DNA from 4 places in the Paenibacillus sp. FSL W8-0919 genome. Region 2 is predicted to be linked to each of the others. Evidence: riboswitches for the same ligand, from Rfam matches in the RefSeq annotation. Region 2 holds a riboswitch; each other region holds the start of a gene.

What was found. Region 2 has a riboswitch for cyclic di-AMP ahead of NST44_RS07245 (APC family permease). Riboswitches for the same ligand answer to the same signal wherever they lie in the genome.
Region 1: another riboswitch for cyclic di-AMP. It lies ahead of NST44_RS08840 (histidine kinase); the one in region 2 lies ahead of NST44_RS07245 (APC family permease).
Region 3: another riboswitch for cyclic di-AMP. It lies ahead of NST44_RS10120 (TrkH family potassium uptake protein); the one in region 2 lies ahead of NST44_RS07245 (APC family permease).
Region 4: another riboswitch for cyclic di-AMP. It lies ahead of NST44_RS17770 (C40 family peptidase); the one in region 2 lies ahead of NST44_RS07245 (APC family permease).

Annotation. Positions count from the first base shown of each region.
Region 1 covers NZ_JBBOPV010000001.1:2,035,892-2,039,019, reverse strand. The annotation lists gene NST44_RS08850 (DUF421 domain-containing protein) at 1-3, opposite strand, end outside; gene NST44_RS08845 (cation:proton antiporter) at 198-1,430, shown strand; cyclic di-AMP (ydaO/yuaA leader) riboswitch at 1,603-1,755, shown strand; gene NST44_RS08840 (histidine kinase) at 1,888-2,574, shown strand; gene NST44_RS08835 (TrkH family potassium uptake protein) at 2,567-3,128, shown strand, end outside.
Region 2 covers NZ_JBBOPV010000001.1:1,669,319-1,672,446, forward strand. The annotation lists partial or broken gene NST44_RS07245 (APC family permease) at 1-1,777, opposite strand, end outside; cyclic di-AMP (ydaO/yuaA leader) riboswitch at 1,946-2,128, opposite strand; gene NST44_RS07250 (molybdopterin-containing oxidoreductase family protein) at 2,703-3,128, shown strand, end outside.
Region 3 covers NZ_JBBOPV010000001.1:2,291,577-2,294,704, forward strand. The annotation lists gene NST44_RS10115 (CPBP family intramembrane glutamic endopeptidase) at 1-1,340, opposite strand, end outside; cyclic di-AMP (ydaO/yuaA leader) riboswitch at 1,632-1,778, shown strand; gene NST44_RS10120 (TrkH family potassium uptake protein) at 1,854-3,128, shown strand, end outside.
Region 4 covers NZ_JBBOPV010000001.1:3,889,625-3,892,752, reverse strand. The annotation lists gene NST44_RS17775 (stalk domain-containing protein) at 1-581, shown strand, start outside; gene NST44_RS17770 (C40 family peptidase) at 924-1,400, opposite strand; cyclic di-AMP (ydaO/yuaA leader) riboswitch at 1,404-1,537, opposite strand; gene NST44_RS17765 (glycoside hydrolase family 28 protein) at 1,909-3,128, opposite strand, start outside.

The sequences.
Region 1 (3,128 bases), 370 kb from region 2:
CATAGACTTGTCTCCTCAATCGTTCAATGATTCCCTTATGTTTTGGTCAACGAGTAACCATCTTATGCATGCCCTTACTCATTTTGATGGATAATATTTAACTAGTCCCTCTCTTCCCCATTATTTTGGTTTGCGAATCGCGTAATTTCGGATACAATCAATGACTGAAAAAATTATCCTGAGGCGAGGGGTGCTCTATGCATCATTTCAATGAGATCTTCGTTCAATTGTTAATTTTGCTTGCGATATCGATGGGGGTTATCGCATTGGCCAAAAAAGTAAACCAGCCTTATTCGATTGCGCTCGTTGTGGTAGGTTTGCTGCTCGGATTGCTGCATATTCCCGTTTTGGACGAAGCCGAAACTTTTATTACGCAATCCAATGTATTCCAGGCGATCATCATCTCCTTGTTTCTGCCTATCCTGCTTGGCGACGCCACATTAAAGCTTCCTTTCTCCCACTTACGGCAGCAGAGCAAGCCGGTGGTTGCTCTGGCGATCGGCGGAACCTTTCTATCTTTCCTTATTATCGCACTGGCGATGTATGGAATCATGGGACTGCCTTTACCTGTAGCTTTTACCTTTGCAGCGCTTATGAGCGCAACGGACCCGATTAGCGTAATCTCCATCTTCAAATCCCTTGGTGTTTCCAAGAAAATGGTGACCATCATCGAAGGGGAGTCGCTTTTCAATGACGGCATCGCCGTCGTGTTATTCCAAATTTCATCCGTATACTTGCTCTCCTATATAGAGATGGGCTGGGCAGGCATAGGCAGCGGGATCTGGCTCTTTCTTCAGTTTAGCTTGGGAGGGATTGCGATTGGAGCCATCCTCGGCTTTCTGTTCTCACAGCTCATTCGTTTTTATGACGATTATCCGCTGGAGATTGCCTTTTCGATGTTGTTGTTTTTCGGAAGCTACTTTATTGCCGAGCACTTTCATGTCTCGGGAGTTATCGCCGTCGTCGTAAGCGGCTTGATCTTCGGCAGCTACGGCAGCCGGATCGGGATGTCCGAAACCACGAAGATGAATATCAATTCGTTCTGGGATGTCATTACCCTGGTTGCCAATTCATTGATATTCCTTATGATCGGCCTAGAAATCAAGCATATCGATTTCACGGATAAATGGGCGCTGATTATCGCCTCCATCATTATCGTGCTGATTGGAAGAACGGTCGCTGTTTATACCAGCTTGAGCTTCCTGCGGAAATTTCCGTCATCCTGGAAAGCTCTGCTGAATTGGGGCGGCTTAAAAGGGAGCTTATCGATTGCACTTGCGCTAAGCCTGCCCGCCTCCTTCGAAGGGCGCGACGATATCCTCGTCCTTACATTCAGCGTCGTCCTGTTCTCGCTTCTTGCACAGGGGCTGACGATAAAACCGTTGGTTACCAAGCTTAAGCTGTCGAATCCCGTCAAGGAGACCGAATAACTAACTAGAGCAAGATCGAATATTTATTGAAAGTCCGAAACCTCGCGAGGGAACTCGCGTAGAATACCTAAGTATAGATTAAGCTGCATCGTTTCAATAACGTCACATGACACTTCGGGATCAAGGTTTACATTTAGATCTACCTAGCTTAGTATATACTACGATAATCTTATATTATTGATCGCTTAATCCCCACCACTTGGGGAGCGGGGGAACCAGCGAAGCCGCTAACGGCTTCAGGGGTGAATTCTTTCCAAGCCGGAAAGAACGGGGACTCTCAGACCCGAATCCGACAGCTAACCTCGTCAGCGTCTCGAGAGATAACGCCCGTGCAACTTTGACTTGTTTATTCGGAACACAGTCCAAAGCCTGGAAGCAGATTGTCTCTGCTACCGGGCTTTTTTTCCTTGGGTTCAGAAGACTCAAGCCGCTTGATCAGAAAGGAGCAGATGCATTCATGATACATCATGAAAAAATTATGGTGTGTGTTTATTATGGGCCGAACGGCGAACGGCTGATTCGGAGAGGAGGCGAGCTCGCCAAACTACTGCAATGTCCCCTCTATGTGATGAGCGTCATTCCCTCGGCTGTGGATGAACTCGATCTCGAGCAGGAAAAATTCATGGCCCTTTGGCAAACCATCTGCGATGAATATGGAGCTTCGTTCATCACCAAGCCTAATGATAATCGTCATAAAGCTTCGGACATCATCGCCGAGACCGCCAAGCATTATCAGATAACGCAGCTGGTCATCGGACAATCCGGCCAAACACGGTGGCAGGAAATCACACAGGGTTCATTCGTCAATGAGCTGCTTAATCGAATCGGCGAGACGGATCTGCACATCGTGGCTGTGCAGCGAATGGATCAACACATCGTGGAGACTCACGAGCGTGGAATTCCGGTTACGGTTGTCAGCAAAGATGGACTATATCTGATCCGTAAAGGTGAAGACGAAGGGGACGTTGTCGCGGAGGGGCTGTTCTTCAAGGAACTGAATACGGATTTCGAAACCGGTTTGTTGCGTATAAAAACCGATCGGGAATTCAAGTATTTAAAGGTAAGTCAGGGGAAAGTCGCAGACACTTCGTTTTTCCTAAGTCAAGCATCAACACCCCTTGACCATGAGAAGGATTATGGATAGTAACGCAACAACCCAACGATCCGCTCCCAGCAAAATCGAAATGTTCATCAACAAACAAAAAAGCAATATGAGCCCCCCTCAGCTCATCCTGATCGTATTTACCATCTTAATCTTGATCGGTACCTTGCTGCTCGCGCTTCCACTGTCCTCCGCCAGCGGTACATCCGTAGGACTGCTGGATGCATTATTTACTGCCACTTCCGCAATCTGCGTGAATGGCCTAGTTGTCGTGGATACCGGGAGCGTCTACTCAACCTTTGGCCAAGTCATCATTATGATATTGATTCAAACCGGCCGGTTGGGCTTTATGACCTTTGGTGTCATGGTTGCCATCGTGTTAGGGAAAAGAATCGGGTTAAAGCAGCGTCTCATGATTCAACAAACGACCCACTCCACATCGGCACAGGGACTGGTCAAACTATCCCTGTATATGGTGCTGATCTCATTTGCCTTTGAAACGCTCGGAACGATTCTCCTCGCCATTCGATGGCATGAGATCGGCTGGGGACAAGCACTCTATTATGGACTTTTTCATTCCGTCTCTGCCTTCAACA
Region 2 (3,128 bases):
AAGCAGATGAGCGCGAATGAGCAAGCTCGACTGATTGTGCAGGAAGTTGTGCCACCCCTTCTTCGGAATGAACTGTGGAATGACGACCGTCACCTGGTAGTCGGACTCGCTGGCCTTGCGCTGTACCGTGTCGATGAATTTAGTGAGCGGCGAGATGATGCTGCGGTATGGCGAATGCAGCGTCACCAGCCGGACGTCCGGCTGCCACTTCTTCCATTTTTCCTCGAAAGCAATCTGGTCTTCCCGTTCGAAGTTCACGTAAACGGCGATGATTTGGTCAGCGGACAGTGATTTGGCATAATTGAGCGAGTTCTCCACCACATGCGTAATGCCGGCTACCGGTACGATAATAATATTGCCCTCGATCGGCTTTGCCGGCTCGCAGGTCGTAATCCGGAGCTGATCGGCGACCGCTTCATAGTGATTCCGAATCCGGGTGAAGATCCAGATGATGAGCGGCAGAAACAGGAGCACCGACCACACCTGGGCGAATTTCGTGAGGAAAAAGATCAACGTTACCGCAAAGCTGATAACGGCTCCCGTCGTGTTAATGACCAGCTTGGGGAGCCAGCCTTGAGGCTTCTCGCGAAGCCACTTCACCATCATCCCCGTCTGCGACAAGGTAAACGGAATGAATACGCCGACGGCGTACAACGGGATCAGATGCTCGGTCTTGCCCTCGAAGGCCAGGATCAGCACGATGGACAGAAGACCGAGGATAATGATGCCGTTGGAATACCCCAAGCGGTCCCCCCGGACCGTGAACATCCGCGGGATGAACTTATCCTTCGCCAGGTTGACGGCCAGCAGAGGAAATGCCGAATACCCCGTGTTGGCCGCCAGGATCAGAATTAACGCCGTGGTCCCCTGGATGAAATAATACAGCGCGTTCCGGCCGAAGGTATGCTCGGCGATTTGGGAGACAACCGTCACCTCTTCGCTGGGACTGACCCCGTAATAATAGGCCAGGAAGACGATTCCCGAAAATAACAGGGCGAGCAGGGAGCCCATCGCGGCCAGGGTTTTGGCGGCGTTGTTCGGTGCAGGCTCCTTGAAGTTCGGAATGGCGTTGGATATGGCTTCAACCCCCGGTGAGCGCGGAGCTGCCTGAAGCGAACGCCCGCAGGAGCAGAAACAGGCTCAGTCCGGCGACGGGCGTGCCGATCTTGGTGTGCAGCTCCGGCGAAGCGTGGCCGGTTGCAATATCGTAGAGACCGACGCCAATCAGAATAAACAAGGCCAGTACGAACAGGTAGACCGGATAGGCCAGAATCGAGGCGGATTCCGTCACGCCCCGCAAGTTCAGCACGGTAAGAAACAGGACGAACAGTACGGCGATTCCGACATTATAGGGACGCAGCTCGGGAAAAGCCGACGTAATCGCATCCGTACCGGCCGATACGCTGACCGCCACCGTTAGGATATAGTCGACGAGCAAGGAGCCTCCGGCAACGAGGCCTGGATACATGCCCAGATTCCGTTTCGACACGACATAGGCTCCACCGCCCTGCGGATAAGAGAAGATGATCTGTCTGTACGATAGGATCAGCGCCAGCAATAAGACGAGAACGCCGATGGCGATCGGGATGGAATACCAATAGGCAGCCGCGCCGACAGTCATCAGCACCAGCAGGATTTGCTCGGGGCCGTAGGCGACGGATGACAGGGCATCGGATGACAAAATCGCCAGGGCCTTGGTTTTATTCAATTTTTGATCGCCTAATTCATTGGATTTAAGCGGTCTTCCGATGAGGAAGCGCTTGATGGAAGATAGCATCGTGTTTCACCACCGATTCGATTTGGATTTTGGGTCGTTTTCCCCAAAAAAGCATAAAGCTATGTGGCTTGGGTGAATGGTCAAGGGCCGGGCATGGGATGCATCTCCATTTCGATTTTTGGCATAGAAAAAACACAGGTTAGAGCCTGTGTTTTTTGCACAAGTTCACAACCCTCCCATTAACGCCTACGAGGTTAGCTGTCGGATTCGGGCGCGAGAGTCGCCCTACCTGATGCCGCGCGGGACCGGCCGCGGTTATTCAGGATTCACCCCATAGTATGGCTGCCGCATCGGCAGGCATACGCTTCGGTTCCCCCATTTTCCTCTCTGGAAATTCGGCGAATCAACTGTGAGATTATATTGGATTTGAAATCTGAATAGTATATTACGCCTGCGGCATTCGATTGTAAAACGGCCTTTTGCCGCTATTTTCGGCAGTAAGGAACCGAATGATCCATAAGTAAGCGATTACATGGGATACGGACTTTCGCGGGATCATTATTTTGCAGATTTACGCAATAAATCGCTGAATGCGAAGATTTGGAAACTGAAAGCGCGGTAGGGAAAGCAGAAAACGCGGTGAGGGGAAAAGGTAGGCGTGCAGATAAAAGAGGATGCTCCTATCGAAGAAGCAAGCCGAAGAGAGCATTCGCGGCCGCTTCTTGAGCCGGCCGTAATGTAAATTCGCCATGCCGTATCTCGGGGGAGGAGATACATGCATGGCGAATTTTTGGGAGTGGTCCATGATATGGCGAGGAGGAGAAAGGGTCTGGGTTTCTCATCCTTGCTCTTGATAGAAATATACCCGGGAGTTCGAGGGGTGAATCACATCTTTAGAAAAAAATGTATGACTTTACGATAAGGCTGATTTTTTTTAAGATAAGGGGATACGAAAGAGGCTGGAGCACAAGGGGGAGAGGACAAATTGATTCATCAGGAACACGGCGTATTTCCGGCGGTTTGCCCGCTGGATTGTCCGGATACTTGCAGCCTGCTGCTGCATAAAGAGAACGGGAAAATCGTAAAGGTTACAGGCAACCCCGACCATCCGATCACGCAAGGCGCGATCTGCAATAAAGTGCGCAATATGGCTCACCGGGTATACCATCCGGAGCGTGTGCTCTATCCGCTGCGCCGGACCGGCCCGAAAGGTGCCGGCTCATTTGAGCGGATCAGCTGGGACGAGGCGATCCGGGAAATCGCGGACCGGTACAAGGCGCTGATTGCATCGGATGGTCCGGAAAGCATCCTGCCTTACAGCTTCTACGGGAACATGGGCATCTTGAGCGTAGACGGCATGGACCGCCGCTTCTTCAACAGGCTGGGGGCCAGCAAGCTGAAGCAGTCCATC
Region 3 (3,128 bases), 620 kb from region 2:
ACGATTTTCTTCACCATTCTAATGCCGAACAGCCGGTATACCGCTTCCTCCGAAATGCCTGCCAGCCAAGCCATCAGCGGAAACAGCCATGGATAGAGCATGTTGTAAGGCGACTGCGAGGCATCGGTCGTGGACCAGGTGTTCAAGGTCAGGCCGAGCGCGATGAAGATCAAGGACTGAATGCCGAGCAGAATGAGGGCCCACAAATAGCCCACCTTCATGCTTTCCAAGACATAGCGGCCGTACCCGGGCTCCTTGGCACGCGGCCACGGATTAAGCCCGTCTTCCTTTCGCCATAGACCGCTTCCGCCGACAAGCGAGAAATAGAGCAGGGCGGAGAAGACGAGGGAGTAGATGGCGTAGAAGATCATCATCCCGATGATGCCGGTCTCGGACATTCCTTGTGCCTTAAAGACCGGAACCAGGTTGTACGTATTCAGCATCTGGATGACAAACAACAGGACGGACAGCAGGATACCGCGCTTAAACGAGGTATAGGCTCTGGTCTTGACGCTGTAGACGATGGCCAGGATACCGAGCACAAGCGTAAACAAACCGTACCCGACCAGCGTCAGCAGCGTTGCATCCTGCGTCTGCTTGTTCACATAGGCAGCATGCGCTGCCGGAACCGAGAACGCGGGCTCGAAGGAACGCAGTGTCCCATGTTCAAAGGTAAACTCCAGCTGCAGCCTCGAATCCCCGATGGCGGCTTCCGTGACGGTATATCTCAGCTTAGGTTCGCCTTCCCGGGTAGAAAGCTGCAGCTGCGTCGCATCGTATCCGGCCCACTTGAGCCACGGCTCCGCGAGCGCCTGCTTCTCGGCCAGCGTCATGCCTTCCTCAACCAGAAGCAGCATTTGCTTCCGGACCTCCCCTTGATTCAGCTCGATCCTGTCGTAACTGGAGCGGGCGGAATCATAGGAGAATCCCGCGATGCCGGCATTCTGCATATGCACATCCACGTTCAGCGCATCGCCACCCGGCAAGGTGAAGCGGACGCGGTATACGTCATATGGGTATTTGGCTTCGTAATTCTTGTTATACTCCTTTAGCTTCTTTTCCTTGGCCAAATATCCGTACAGCTCGGAGTTGGACTGGTATGTAACAAGGGGGTCTTGCCCTTCGGAAGCAGGAAACCCTAAACGTTCGCGAGCGAACCGTGACGCCGCTTGCGCAGCCTCATCCTTGGAAATGATTTGCGGATAGGGCGTATCGGTCGACTCGAAGGAAGTGGATGGGAGTACCTGGAATATAAGAAACAGGATCAGACCGATGATGGCCGGTGCGATAAGCTTCTTTAGGTTAGGCGTCAGCTTCAGGGGCTCTTCGGCACGGTTCATGAAATTCCTCCTCTTAATTTTAGTGCTTTCCGATATGAATAACCGGCCCCGCAAAAAGCGGATCATAGAGTCAATATAACATACATATGAAGAACAAGCCCTGCTTATCCCAAAGGGCCAATAATGAAATAAAACGCTGAAAATGAATGAAAGGTTTCGAAAACGTTAGAGAACCATATCCTTGTACTCTTGAATATGCCCAATTCGCGCTCATTTAAAGACTTTTTGGTAAAAAAACGACGTTGGGTTCGCTTCCGGATTGCGTTATAATCACATCATGCTTCAAGGAACCGAATAAACCAGCCGAATTTCGTAATGAGAACGGGGGAACCATGTAATTGGGGTGAATTTCATGATCTCTTTCGGATCATGGATAGGGCGGCCTGTGATAATGCCCGAATCCGTCAGCTAACCTCGTAGGCTGTTGCACAGGAACCAGACCGTGAAGGGCACTGTTTTCCAGTGTCTTTTTTCTTTGATTTTTTTGGAGAAGGTGAAACTTTGAACTCAAAAATGAAGTGGCTTAAGCTGTCACCTCCGCAGATCCTTGCGCTCGGTTTTGCGGCGGCGATCCTGGTCGGTACCATTCTGCTCATGCTGCCCGTATCCAGCAGGACCGGCGAACCGATCAGCGGGATTGACGCCATGTTTACGGCGGCTTCCGCCGTCTGTCTGACCGGGCTTGTTGTCGTGGATACAGGCACAAGCTTCAGTGCTTTCGGACATACGGTGATCCTTCTGCTCATTCAACTCAGCGGGCTCGGGTTTATGACGATGGCAACCCTGTTCGCCCTGGTATTCAAGCGGAGGATATCGCTCAAGGACCGGCTTGTTCTGCAGGAAGCGATGAATCAGTCCTCCATCGAAGGGATCGTTCGTTTGATCCGGCGGGTGTTTATCTATTCCTTGACCTTCGAGGCGTGCGCTGCCGTACTGTTTACACTGCGCTGGGCATGGGATATGCCTATTGGAAAAGCCCTCTATTTTGGGGTGTTCCATTCCGTTTCGCTGTTTAACAATGCAGGCTTCGATCTGTTCGGTGATTTTCATAGTCTCACGGATTATGTCGATGATCCGTTGGTAAACATCGTATCCATGCTGTTGATCATATCCGGCGGCATCGGGTTCGTTGTATTATCCGATTTGATCGATTTCCGTCAAAAAAGGAAGCTGTCGCTTCACTCCAAGGTCGTTCTCTCGATGTCGGGGGCGTTGATCTTCATCGGGGCGATCATCATATTTATTTTTGAGTTCACCAATCCGTTAACGCTGGGCTCCTTGGACGGGGGAGGTAAAGTGCTCGCCTCGTTCTTCCAATCGGTCAGTCCGCGAACAGCGGGCGCGAATTCGATTGATATCGGCGGCCTAAGGCAAGCTACGCAATTTTTCATTATTATACTTATGTTTATCGGAGCGTCGCCGGGATCGACCGGGGGCGGAATCAAGACGACAACCTTTATGGTGATGGTAGGGGCCGTATTCGCAATGATGAGAGGGCGTGAGGACATCGTCTTATTCCGGTTTCGCCTCGCTCAGGAGCGGGTCTTAAAGGCGTTAACGATTGCGCTTCTTGCGCTGCTGCTCGTATTGACGGTATCCATGATCCTGTCCACGACAGAGGATGCGGATTTCCTGGAGATTCTATTCGAAACGACCTCGGCCTTCGGTACCGTCGGCTTGTCGATGGGATTAACGCCGGATTTGACGGTGTTCGGCAAAATATTGATCAGCTTAACGATGTTTGCCGGACGTCTAGGTCCGCTGACGCTGGCTTATGCACTCGGTCCG
Region 4 (3,128 bases), 2.2 Mb from region 2:
ACGGTAACGGCGAACTGACAAAAATGATGAGCGACGCCTCACTGCGGATGAAATCGATCGACGGGATTACCGCCGCCGTTACGGACAATGGGTTCGGCGGGGTCGTGCTGGATTTCGAAGGATTGGGCTTCAAGCTGGATGCCGCCTCCCAGCAGAAGCTGCTGAACCAATACGTGAAGGACCTTAGAGCTGCCTTGCCGAAAGGGACTGCCCTGTCCTTGGCCGTACCTCCGTTAAACAGCGCCTATAAAGGCTATGATTACAAAACGCTTGCATCGATTGCCGACGATCTGATTATCATGGCATACCAGTATCACCCGGTTGGCACCAAAGACCGGAAGCCGGAACCGAACACGCAAGTGCAGCAGGCTATTCAGCTTGCACTTGATGCCGGAGCCCCTAAGGACAAGCTTCTGCTTGGAATTAGCCTGGGCAGCGAAACGGAGAACTCCATCGACGACAAGCTTGGTCTGGCCAAGCGCTATCAGCTGAAAGGTGCGGCATTGTGGCGGCTCGGTATATTCAGAGTCTACGGTGATGATATCGAAGGCGCCATGAACGAAGCGGTGATCAAAGAGTGATCCGTAATTAAAGGTTGAAGCGTGGATGAGTCCATCCTTCCGATCATCACTACACAGGCTGCCGGTCGCTATGGACCTGCAGCCTGTTCGCTTGTTCAATGCTTCCGTGATAACCGAGCATCTCTGACAGCCATTGAAACGACACAGGCTATGAATTAGCCGATGCCAATCTTCCACATGGCCGGCACAAAAAAAGATGACCTCTGTCGTATACAGAGGTCATCATCAAGACTTATGTATGTATTCGGTGCAATCACTGAAAATCGATCATAGAATTCCTTACCAGGACTTGCAAGACGATCATTGTGCAGAGAGCTGGATCAAGACCAAAGATGAGCTGATCTAGCTAACACTTCCTACCAGCTTCGCATATTCCTCTTGGCTTAACACCCGGCGTGCGGTAACATAACGTGGCTTATAGTAAGAGTCGCTAAGCTTGCTGATTCGAACACCCTTGCTGCTTGAAGCATGTGCGAATTGCCCGTCTCCAATATAAACGCCAGCATGTGAAATTCCCTTGCCGTTCGTGTTGAAGAATACCAGATCACCGACACGCAGCTCTTCCTGGTCTACATGCACGCCTACTTGGGCTTGTCCTTGGGAAGTGCGCGGAAGGTCAAGATCAAAGTTACGGAACATATACAGAATAAATCCGGAGCAATCAAATCCGCTTGTGGTTGTTCCGCCCCACTTGTACGGTGTTCCTACTAACTGCTTCACTTGCTGCTGAAAGTTAGGCTGCTGATCGGCAAATGCTGTCACGGCACCGGAAGAAAAAATGATTGCGGATCCTAGCAAAGAAATGACCAATTTCTTCAAAATATATTCTCTCCTTCGATGCCTACGGAGTTAGCTAAGGGTTCGGCTGAAGGTCACCTATATTCCCTCTACTACAAGAATAATTCACCCAGGACGGTTCCCCCGTTTTCTCTAGCGAAATTCGGCAAAATTCATTAACATTTTGTAACCCTTTCTTAATATAGTATACAAGCTAGCAAACTGTCAATAATATCCGATAAATCTATCGTTTTTTAGATATCGCCGTCGAATCGAAAGAGTTTTAACAGTGTTTTTACTATATGAAAGGTCACATAGTCATGACATTTATGTTAAAATTGTTTCCGTTTTCTAAGTGCGGCGAAAAAACCTCCATGCAAGAAGCCGACACCTAGGGGGCCGGCTCTTGTTCTAGCAAATTCATCGATAGAACAAGCATTTGCTTCAGCCATTTTGCAGCTTTCAATGCGTACCTCCTTATCATATTGAGATTGCAACGGTTATAATTCGATCACCTCCCTTCTAAACCTTAATGCATCCAACAGCAAAGCTACTTGATCACGACCTCCTCCGGTTCCACTTCAGAAGAAATCATAATCTGTCCTGCCCTATCGGCATGCAGCCCCGAGCATTCGATTTGCCCGGACCGTTCCCCGGTAACCACAAGCAAGCGGTCATCCAGCGAGTCGCTTTCCCCCTTGACGTTCACCACCTGTACATTTCGGCTCTGGTGAAAGAGAAGGAGCGGATTTTCCTGATTGCGAAGGACCATGTCCTGAATCGTCAGGTTCTTTCCATTGCGGCATACAATGCCTTCCCGACTTGTGATGGCCGACCGCATCACCGTCACGTTCTCCACCGGCATCTCCGGCAGGCCGTTGATGAGGAGCGCAGTATGCGCGCCGCTGCAGACGATATCCTGAATAACAATATTGCGGAACACGGGGGTTTCCTCGGTAACGGGGAGCATCGCTTCCGCTTGGTATTCGCCGGAGCCGGCTTTCCCTTCGTAATATAAATTGAAGGAGATGGCATCCCCGTCGATCTCCCGCATCCGTATCCGTTCGATGAAGATATTTTCGACCACGCCGCCGCGTCCGCGGCAGCTTTTAAACCGGATGCCGATATCGGTGCCGATGAAGGTGCAATCGGATACGTGCACATCCTTGATGCCTCCGGACATTTCACTGCCGACAACGATCCCGCCGTGGCCGTGATAAACGGTGCAGTTCCGGATGCTGATGCGCTCACTCGGCTTTCCCAGCAGGCGCCCGGCTTCATTTTTTCCGGACTTCAGACAGATCGCGTCATCTCCTACATCAAACGAGCTGTTTTCCACGGTCACGTATTTGCACGAATCGATGTCCAGTCCGTCCCCGTTCTGGGCATACCATGGATTGCGGACGGTAATGTTCTGAATGGTAATTTGCTCCGATGCCCAAGGATGCAGGCACCAGGCTGCGGAGTTTTGAAAGGTAGGGCCGCTGAGCAGAATCCGCTTGCAGTTTCTCAAGCTGAGCAGATTGGGTCTCAGATAGTCTCTGACAGACTCATAATCCTGGGGATTCCGGCTGCCTGTTTGTTCGATCCGGGCCAGGTTCTCCATCCCGTCCCGGGCAGCCGGCGTTGGCCACCACAGTCCCCCGTCATCCACGACGCCGCCGGGATGAATTAATCGATCCCACTGGCTTTCCGTCAGCTTCCCTTGCTTAACGGGCCTCCAGGCTTCGCCGCCTCCGTCAAAGATGCCGCTGCCGGTGATTGCGATAT